Regions from separate parts of the Microbacterium sp. RG1 genome, predicted to be linked through region 3. Evidence: predicted binding sites of a transcription regulator. Region 3 holds the regulator's gene; each other region holds the start of a gene.
The links. Region 3 encodes HspR, which represses chaperone genes until heat shock. Its sites were predicted from a motif close to AAGTTGAGTCNNNNNGACTCAACTT; they were not measured.

Region 1 (3,267 bases), 720 kb from region 3:
CTGAGCTTCCGCCCCCGCAGCGCAACACGTGCCGCTACCTGCTGACCGACCCGCGCGCCCGGGAGACGTTCCTCGACTGGGAGGAGCTCGCCCGCGGCGCCGTCGCCCACCTGCGCGCGGCGAACGTCGACCGCCTGGATGATCCGCGACTCGGGGATCTCGTGCGCGAGCTCGAGACGAGGAGCCCGCACTTCACGGCATGGTGGAGCGGCCACATCGTCGAGCGGCGCCGGGGCGCGACCACCCGCATCCGGGGCCTCGACGGTGTCGTCGTCGAGCGGAGTTACGAGATCCTCCACCTGCCGGACGACGCCGTGCGCCTGACGGTCTGGCTCCCGCCGGCGGCGTGAGCACCCGACCTACACTCGTGCCATGAGCGCTTTCCTCCCCGGTTCCCGCGGCACGCAACCCTGCCCGAATTGCGGCGCCCAGGTCGCGCAGTCGGACCGGTACCCCGAGTACCTCTGCGGCGAGTGCGAGGCTCGCGCAGTGGATGCGGACGGCGCCCGCGTCACAGGATCGAACGCCTCCTTCGGCGGCGGCTTCGTCCTGCACTGGCGGGACGGCGAACACGAGTCACTCCCCTGCGCCTCGGCCCGGGTGTGGGTCGACGGGCGCGAATGGGAGTACTCCGAGGCGCGCTTCGGCGGGGTGCTGATCACGCCCGTCCGCGACCGCTGACCCCGCAGTCGGCTATGCGTCAGCAAAGAATCACGAAAAGGTAACGGAAACCTCTTCCCCTCCGTTATCTCACCGTTATAGAGTGCTCGCACGGTAGTTGTTTTGCTGTGGCAGCTACCGACATGTGATTGCAGGACACTCTTGGTGCAAAGGGACAAGGGCCGGTCGGAAGCCTCTCCGACCGGCCCTTACTGCTGTCCGCGATGCGTCAGCTCTGCGACTCCGAGACCTGCAGCTCGGGGGCGTCGTCGCCCGTCACGATCTCGACCTTCCGCGGCTTGGCCTTCTCGCTGACGGGGATCGTGACACTCAGCACGCCGTTGCGGTAGCTCGCCGAGATCTTCTCGGTGTCGAGCCCCTGACCGAGGCTCAACTGACGCAGGAACGTGCCCGACGTCCGCTCCCGCGTGATCCAGGTGACTCCGTCACCCGCCGACAGCGTGCGCTCGGCACGGATGGTGAGCAGCTGACCGTCGATGTCGACGTCGACCGATCCGGGATCGATGCCCGGCAGGTCGGCGGTGAGGACGTAGTGGTCACCGTCGCGGTAGAGGTCCATCGGCATCTGCCGAGGGCCGCGCCGCGCGGTGTCGAAGAACGTGTTCGCCATGCGCTCCAGGTCACGGAGCGAGTCGTATGCAGCCATAGTCGTCTCCTCTCGAGCGGGATCGGATGTGGGATCCGACCCGTAGTCCCTAAGTTGAGCCCCCTTGACTCAACAATCACAGATTAGCACTCTCATGCCGCGAGTGCTAGTTCTCACAGCCGCCTCTAGGGCCCTCCTGCGACCTCATAGACTCAGCGCGTGAACGACCCCGCCGAGGCAGCGAGACGGCCGCCTCTGCTGCAGAGGATCGCCCTGAATCCGCTGGTCTGGGCGGCCGCCTGCATCCTGGCGGCGCTGCCCGGATACCTCACCGAGGGCGGGTTCTTCCCCTTCCTGATGACGATCATCGCGGGGGCCCTCTGCGGGATCTGGTTCGTGAACCTCACGGTGCGCATGCCGCATCCGACCGGCGCGATCGTCCACCTCCTGGTGGCGGTCGCCCTCGCACCAGCCCTCTACGCATCGATCGAGCTCCTTCCACCGCTCTTCGCGCCCGGCACACCGCGCGCGATCTACGCGGGGCTGCTCCTCGCATTGCCCCCTGCCGCCGGCTGGGTCTGGATCACACTGCTCAGCCGCGTCATCAACCTCCTACCGGGCAAGACCCGAGCGCAGCCGCGAGTACCGCTGGCCTGGGAGAACGACGGCGATGCGGTCATCCTCCGCTTCCGGGCGATCCCGATGCGGATGCGGGAGCTCACGGTGTGGATCATCGCCACCATCGTCGTGACGGGGGCGCTCGTCACCACGGCGCTCATCATGTTCAGCGCCGTCGTCGAGCGACTTGGACCCCGCATGCTGATCCTCGCGCTCGGGGCGCTCTTCGCCTTCCCCGCCTATCTCATCGTCACCGCGCTGTTGCGCAGACGCTCCGTCGAAGCGAGCGTGCGCGTGTCACGCGACCGGATGTGGATCACCGCCGGCGAGGCGACGCACGCGCTTCGGCTGAGCGAGATCGAGCGGCTGCGATGGGGCACCACGAGCGACTACGCGCGCCTCGAGGTCACCGCGCCCGGCGTCGACCTGGCTCTGCTGGTGGGCATCGCGAAGCAGACCGACGGCATCGCGTCCGAGCTTCCTCCACTGCCGGCGCGAACGCTGCGTCTCGCCGAAACCGAAGGCCTTGAAAGAATCACCTCGCGCCGCAGCTTGGTGACCCTCTCGCGTGAATAAAGAACCCCTTTACATACCTTTACGTACGTTTATGGCACTATATAGCCGTGGAAGAACTTTTGAGTGTCGACGACGTCGCTGCCCGTCTACAGCTCCGACCCCGTACCGTGCGCGAATACATCCGCAGTGGACGTCTGCAAGCGACCCGCATCGGCAAGCAGTACCGCATTCACATCAAGGATCTGAAGCTCATCGAAGGCGGTGCGCCCCTGGCAGCCCCCACCCAGGATGGCGCGTCGACGCGGACTGCGGCCTCCGTCGTCGTTCGCGTCGACGCCGCGAGCGCGGAACAGGAACGGCGAGTCTCAGACCTGCTCAATGCGAATGGAGCGGCACCCCGGGTCGCACTTCAGATCGTGCGCATGCCAGATGATCTCGCGCTCCAGATCATCGCGTCCGGCCCGCTCGAGGCCGTCCTGGACGTCCTCGTCACCATCAACAATGCTGTGGAGATCACGAATGAATGACCTCCGCTATCGCAGCAGCGCTGGTGCCCTCCAGATCCGCGACACATATGAGCGGCTTCTGCGCCGCTACCTGCCCGATGCCGGACAGAGCGTCGCCCTCACCTCGATCGGCGAGATCACCGCAATCACCGCCGGATCTCCCACAGCTCCGCCCGTCGTCCTTCTGCACGGCTCGGGCTCGACGGCGCTGTCCTGGGCTCCGACCATCCTGCAGTTGGCCGAGTCGCATCACGTCCACGCGTTCGATCTGCCAGGCGAGCCCGGTAGGAGCACGCCCACCCGGGTGCCCTTCGCCGCCGAGGATCAAGCCCGCTGGGTCTTCGAAGCGCATCAACAGCT
Region 2 (3,267 bases), 1.2 Mb from region 3:
ACACCGGGATGCCCGTGCTGCGGCTGATGACGGCGGCGATGTGCTCGGCATCCACGACCTGCTCGCCGCGCACCGCGTCGCGACGTGTCGCCTCGTCGATGCGGCGCTGTACATCGGCGATCTCGTCGCGCAGACGCATCGCGTCCTCGTAGCGCTCCGCCGCCACCGCTGCGTTCTTGTCCGCCTCGAGCGTGGCCAGCTGCGCCATCAGCTCGGACACGTCGACCGCGACGCCCAGCCGCAGCCGGAGTCGCGCCCCGGCCTGGTCGATGAGGTCGATCGCCTTGTCCGGCAGGACGCGGTCGCTCAGGTAACGGTCGCTGAGCTCGACAGCGGCACGCAACGCGTCGTCGGTGTAGGTGATGGCGTGGTGCTGCTCGTAGGCGGGGCGCAGCCCGTGCAGGATCCGCACCGCATCCTCGACCGAGGGCTCCCCCACCTTCACCGGCTGGAACCGACGCTCCAGCGCCGGGTCCTTCTCGATGGTGCGGTACTCGGCGAGCGTGGTCGCGCCCACCAGGTGCAGGTCGCCACGAGCGAGGCGGGGCTTGAGGATGTTGCCGGCATCCATCGCGCCGTCGCTGCCGGCGCCCGCGCCGACGACGGTGTGCACCTCGTCGATGAAGACGATGAGCTCGCCCTTGCGTTCTGCGATCTCCGTCATCGTCGCGGTCAGGCGCTCCTCGAAGTCGCCGCGGTAGCGGGCGCCCGCGAGCATCGCGGGAAGATCCAAGGAGACGACGCGGCTGCCGCGCAGTTGCTCGGGCACATCACCCGCGACGATCGCCTGGGCGAGCCCCTCGACGATCGCGGTCTTTCCGACACCGGCCTCGCCGATGAGCACGGGGTTGTTCTTCGTGCGACGGCTCAGGATCTCGATGGTCTGCTCGATCTCGTCCGCTCGGCCGATCACCGGGTCGAGCTCCCCCGCCTCGGCGAGGGAGGTGAGGTCGCGCCCGTAGCGCTCCAGCATGGTGGCGGGCTCGGATGCGGCCGCCTGCTCCGGAGCGCGATCGCCACCGGTCACGGTCTCGCGCACGCTCTGCGTGAGCGCCTCCGCCGTCACGCCGGCGCGCGCGAGGATCTGACCGGCGGGCGTGTCCTGCGCCAGCACCAGCGCGAAGAAGAGGTGCTCCGGGTCGATGTAGGTCGAGCCGGAGGAACGCGCGACCTGGAACGCGTGGAAGAGGGCGCGCTGAACCGACGTCGTCACCACCGCGCTGTCGACATCGGCCACGTCGGCGCTGGCCGGCAGACGCTGCTCCGACTCGCGGACGATGCTCTCGGGATCGACACCGAGTCGGGCGATCGCGTCGCGGACCTGGTCGACGCGCACGATCTCGCGGAGCACGTGCAACGCATCCAGCTCGTGCTGGCCACGCGCGAGGGCGAAACGCCCCGCATCCTGCAGCGTCTCCTGCGTGCGGGCGCTGAGGTAGCGCGACAGATCGATCGACCGCGCCGCGCGTCCGCGCTCACCTGCGAGGTAGCGCGAGAGGAAGTCGTCGAAGGCGTCGCGGCCCTCGTCGGGGGTGAAATCTTCAGGCATCTGTTCTCCTGATCGGGTTCGGGGTGCCGCTCTGCAAAACGGAGTTGAGCGTCGACACATCAACTTCAACACGGGAGAGGCGACGATATTCCCACTACGCTCGACCCAGCGCGGCGGTGAGGAGAACGAGTGAACGAGGTGCTCCACGGCGCACGCCTGCTGCTCGGCGGATTCGGGTGGTTCATGCGGCGCCCAGGCCTGATGCTCCTCGGACTCCTGCCCGCGCTCATCGTGAGCGCAGTCCTCTCGGTGGCCCTCGTCGCTCTCGCGACGACCCTGGCCCCGCTCACGGATGCGGTCACGCCGTTCGCCGACGATTGGCCGGCGGTCTGGACCATCGCGTTGCGCGTCGCGCTCGGCGTCGCGGTCTTCGCCGGCGCGCTTCTGCTGGCCGCGACGACCTTCACCGCGCTGACCCTGATCGTGGGCGAACCGTTCTACGACCGGATCTGGCGCAGCGTCGAGATCGCCGATTCGGGCGCCGTGCCCGAGCACGATCCCGGCTGGCGGGCAGCGTTGGCCGATGCGACCGGTCTCATCGTGCGCGGCGCACTCGCGGCCGCGCTCGCGTTCGCGCTCGGTTTCATCCCCCTGGTCGGCGGCGTGGTCGGCGCAGTGACCGGCGTCGTGCTCTCGGGGTGGATCCTCGCGGACGAGCTCTCCGGCCGCGCGCTGACGGCGCGCGGCGTCGATCGCCGCACTCGGCGCCGCTTGCTGCGACAAGCCCGCGGCCGGGCGCTCGGCTTCGGCATCATGACGCAGCTGTGCTTCCTCGTCCCGCTCGGCGCTGTGTTCACGATGCCCGCGGCCGTGGTGGGCGCCACCCGCCTCGCGGCGAGCGTGAGGCCGACCGAGGAGTGATCCCGCTCAGGGACGCGGATGCGGTCGGTCCGCACGCAGGCGACCCGGTACTCTGGAGGGAGTCTTCCGAAGGAGTGCCATGTACATCGTGTCCCTGCTGCTGTTCCTGCTCGGGATGTTCGCGTTCGGCATCTCGTTCTCGGTGCCCGGTTTCCAGGCCGTCATCTTCGTCGCCGGCATCCTGCTGATCTCGGCCGCGATGGCGCTGCCGATCCACGTGCGGGCCCGCGCGAAGTAGGTCCGCTCAGGCCCGACCGCCGGGAGGGCCGATCACGAGCAGCACGGTGAAGGCCGCGGCCACGGCGGCGGCGATCACGACGGCCGACAGAACCGGCCGACGCAGCACGGAGCGCAGCACACGGTCGTGCCATGCCGCATCCCGCGGGTCGGAGCCGGCCTGCATCCGCCATTCACCACTCAGCCGACCGGTTCGCGACAGCCACAGCTCGATGGGCAGTGTCGCGTAGGGCACGACCGCACTGACCAGCGCCAGAGCGGTCACGGCACCGCCCCACCGCTGGTTCTTGGCCACGAGGATCACCGTCGCGCCGTACGACAGGAAGATGAACCCGTGGATGCCGCCGCCGATCGTCACGGCAGGCGCGAAACCGGTCACGGCCCGCACGATGAGCCCGCCGATGAGCAGGGTCCACGAGATCATCTCGGCGATGGCGAGGGTGCGGAAGAGGGCGTAGGGCGTGCGGAACACGGGAGACTCCGGGGCTCGGTCGACGCGCTCGGGTCGGCGCTGCCCGCAGCCTAGACCGGAAATCTTCAGTCTTGCTGAAGGATCTCTCCGAACGGCTGCTCGTGCAGTCCCTGCAGTGCGGAGGAGAGAGCGGGGACGCCCGCACCGA
Region 3 (3,267 bases):
CCGTCCGCCACCGACCCGGGCAGCGGCACCACGCCGAACCCCGAGGAGGACGTCATCGACGCCGAGGTCGTCGACGACGAGGACGAGAAGAAGTAAGAGATACGACCATGACGGACAAGAACTTCGAACAGCCGGACGACGGCGACGAGGTTCGGCCCGGCGAGGAGGGGTCGGAGGCGCACGCCTCCGACCCCGCTTCGCAGGAGCCGGAGCTGACGGTCGACGACATCCTGGGTGCCGAGCAGAACGCGGATGCGGCTGCCGAGGACCCCGACCTGCTGGGAGATCTCAAGCGCCTGCAGGCTGAGTACGCCAACTACCGGCGTCGCACCGAGGAGCAGCGGGAGGTGGAGATCGAGCGCGCGAAGGGCTCGGTGGCCAAAAACCTGCTGCCCGTGCTCGACGATCTCGACCGCGCTGCCAAGCACGGCGACCTCGCCGAGGGCACCCCGTTCGCAGCGATCGCAGAGAAGCTGCGGGGCGTGGCCGAGCGCATGGGCCTGGTCACCTACGGGGCGGCCGGCGAGGCGTTCGACCCGCAGCAGCACGAGGCGATCTTCCAGCAGCCGACACCCGGTCAGACCGAGGCGACGATCCTCGAGGTGGTCGAGGTCGGTTACCGACTCGGCTCCGTCGAGCTGCGCCCCGCGAAGGTCGTGGTCGCCGTGCCGGCGGACTAGGAGGAGAACGTGGCCAGTCAGGACTGGTTCGACAAGGACTTCTACGCGGTGCTCGGCGTCGCGAAGGACGTCTCCGACGCCGATCTGAAGAAGACGTACCGCAAGCTCGCCCGCCAGTACCATCCGGATTCGAACCCCGGGGATGCGGCGGCAGAGGCACGCTTCAAGGAGATCAGCGAGGCGTACTCGGTGCTCAGTGACAAGGAGCAGCGCGAGGAGTACGACCAGATGCGCGCCATGGGCTCCGGCGCCCGCTTCACCGCGGGCGGCGCGGGCGCTGGCGGCTTCGAGGACGTGTTCTCGCGCTTCGGCCAGGGCCGTGGCGGCAGCCAGTTCGACGCGGGCGGCTTCGAGGACTTCTTCACGATGTTCGACCGCGGCGGATCGAGTTCGTTCGGATCCGGCCGCTTCGGGCAGACCTCGGGCGGCTACCGCGGCTTCGGCGGGCCCACCAAGGGCGCCGACGTCACGGCCCGCACGACGCTCGATTTCGCGACGGCCGTGGGCGGCGAGACCATCACGCTCCAGGGCGAGGACGGCAAGCCGTTCAAGGTGAAGATCCCCGCCGGTGTCGCCGACGGGCAGAAGATCCGACTCCGCGGCCGCGGGCGCCCCTCGCCCGACGGCGGCGAGGCCGGCGACATCGTCGTGCAGGTCTCGGTGCGGCCGCATCCGGTCTTCACGCGCGACGGGCTCAATCTGCGCCTGACCGTGCCGATCACCTTCACCGAGGCCGTGCTGGGCGCGACGATCGAGGTCCCCACCCTGGGTGGCGACCCGGTGCGCCTGCGGGTGGCTCCGGGCACGCCGTCCGGCCGGGTCCTTCGGGTCAAAGGTCGCGGCGTCCACACCCAGAAGGGCACGGGCGATCTGCTCGCCGAAGTGCAGGTGGCGGTTCCCGCCCACCTCGACGACGCGGCCAAGGAAGCGCTCGAACGCTTCCAGGAGCTGGAGCCCAAGGAGAACCCGCGCGCCGAGCTGATGGCCAAGGCGCGCAACTGACGAACGATCCGCGGGTGCCGCATCCGAATCCGGATGCGGCACCCGCGGACGACGAGATGATCGGGGCAAGGAGGTGAGCGGGATGGACGAGAACGAGATCGACGACGAGGCGCCGGTGTTCGCGATCGCGACGGCCGCGGAACTCGCCGGCATGCACCCGCAGACCCTGCGGCAGTACGACCGGCTGGGGCTGGTCGTGCCCGGACGCACGAAGGGTGGATCGCGCCGGTACTCGGTGCGTCACATCGAACAGCTGCGCGAGGTCTCGCGCCTGTCGGCGGACGGCATGAGCCTGCCCGCCATCGCCCGCATCATCGAGCTCGAGAACCGCGTGCGGGAGCTTCACGGCCGCGTGCGGGATCTCGAGAACGCGATGCGCGCTGAGCTCGAGCGGCGGCCCGGAGCACGCGTGTTCGCGGCCGGCCCCTCGGGCTCCGTGGTCCCGCTGCGCTCGGGCACACGTGTGCGTCGCTCCACCGAGATCGTGGTCTGGAGACCCCGCCGCGAACTGCCTCCCGCGGACTGATTCGTCATAGCAAACACAGAGAACGCGCTGTAGCGGCGGTCGGCGGGCGCAGGGCATCCGCGACGGTTCCTTTCGCACCATGGGGGTGTGGAAGGGAGGCGGAGATGACCGCAACACACAAGGGACGCCTGCGAACCAGGATCGCCTCGGCAACGGTGGCGATCGCCAGCATCCTCGGATCCGTATTCGCCATCGCGTCGTTCTCCGATGACGCCGTCGCGGAGGAGACCACCAGCGTGACGTCGTCGCAGACGAGCGACGCGAGCGCGACGACCGGATCCACCACGGGCTCGGACGCGTCGACGAGCTCCGACGCCGCGACCACCTCCGGCAGCAGCTCGACCGGATCCGCGACCTCCTCGACCTCGGGGTCCTCCACCTCCTCGGGCTCCTCATCCTCCGCGACGCAGTCGAGCGTCTCAGGCTCCACGTCCACGTCCACCGACGCGACCAGCAAGGGATCGTGACGGGATGCGTGCCGTATCCGGATGGCAGCTGTGGTCTACGACCGCCCGCCTCGTGGTCGAGCCGGCGGACCGTCTCGAAGCGGCGACCGCCATAGCGGATCGCGAGCTCGCCCGCATCGACGAAGTCGCGAGCCGGTTCCGTGCCGACTCCGAGCTCAACCGCGTCGCAGGTTCCGCGCCCAGCGGAGTGAGGGTGAGCCCGCTGCTGGCCCTGCTGGTGGGGCGAGGCATCGATGCGGCGCTTCTCACCGACGGCCTCGTCGATCCCACCCTCGGTCACACCCTGAACCGTCTCGGCTACGATCGCGACATCGAGCTGATCGAGGATCAGGGCGAGCTCGTCCGAGCTGTCGTTCACACACGGCCGGGGTGGCGGAGTGTCTCCCTCGTCGGCGATGTGCTGACCGTCGCCCCCCATCTCGCGCTCGATCTGGGCGCCACGGCCAAAGCCGTCGCCGCCGATCGGGTCGCGGCGACCATCGCCGAAGAGTTGGAGTGCAGCGTTCTGTTGTCGCTCGGAGGCGATATCGCGACCGCGGGGCCCGAACCCGAAGGCGGCTGGCACGTCCTCGTGCAAGACGGCCCGGACGAG

Region 1: the regulator HspR is predicted to act here: its motif matches at 1,379-1,403, upstream of EHF32_RS09645 (Hsp20/alpha crystallin family protein).
Region 2: the regulator HspR is predicted to act here: its motif matches at 1,591-1,615, upstream of EHF32_RS07370 (ATP-dependent Clp protease ATP-binding subunit).

What each region holds. Positions count from the first base shown of each region.
Region 1 covers NZ_CP034121.1:1,999,615-2,002,881, forward strand. The annotation lists gene EHF32_RS09635 (helix-turn-helix domain-containing protein) at 1-350, shown strand, start outside; gene EHF32_RS09640 (hypothetical protein) at 373-681, shown strand; gene EHF32_RS09645 (Hsp20/alpha crystallin family protein) at 890-1,327, opposite strand; gene EHF32_RS09650 (hypothetical protein) at 1,487-2,461, shown strand; gene EHF32_RS09655 (helix-turn-helix domain-containing protein) at 2,509-2,928, shown strand; gene EHF32_RS09660 (alpha/beta fold hydrolase) at 2,921-3,267, shown strand, end outside.
Region 2 covers NZ_CP034121.1:1,538,735-1,542,001, forward strand. The annotation lists gene EHF32_RS07370 (ATP-dependent Clp protease ATP-binding subunit) at 1-1,549, opposite strand, end outside; gene EHF32_RS07375 (EI24 domain-containing protein) at 1,679-2,410, shown strand; gene EHF32_RS15725 (hypothetical protein) at 2,490-2,648, shown strand; gene EHF32_RS07380 (DUF3817 domain-containing protein) at 2,655-3,119, opposite strand; gene EHF32_RS07385 (MarR family winged helix-turn-helix transcriptional regulator) at 3,185-3,267, opposite strand, start outside.
Region 3 covers NZ_CP034121.1:2,717,406-2,720,672, forward strand. The annotation lists gene dnaK (molecular chaperone DnaK) at 1-96, shown strand, start outside; gene EHF32_RS13245 (nucleotide exchange factor GrpE) at 108-680, shown strand; gene EHF32_RS13250 (DnaJ C-terminal domain-containing protein) at 690-1,682, shown strand; gene EHF32_RS13255 (heat shock protein transcriptional repressor HspR) at 1,765-2,208, shown strand; gene EHF32_RS15810 (hypothetical protein) at 2,213-2,644, opposite strand; gene EHF32_RS13260 (FAD:protein FMN transferase) at 2,680-3,267, shown strand, end outside.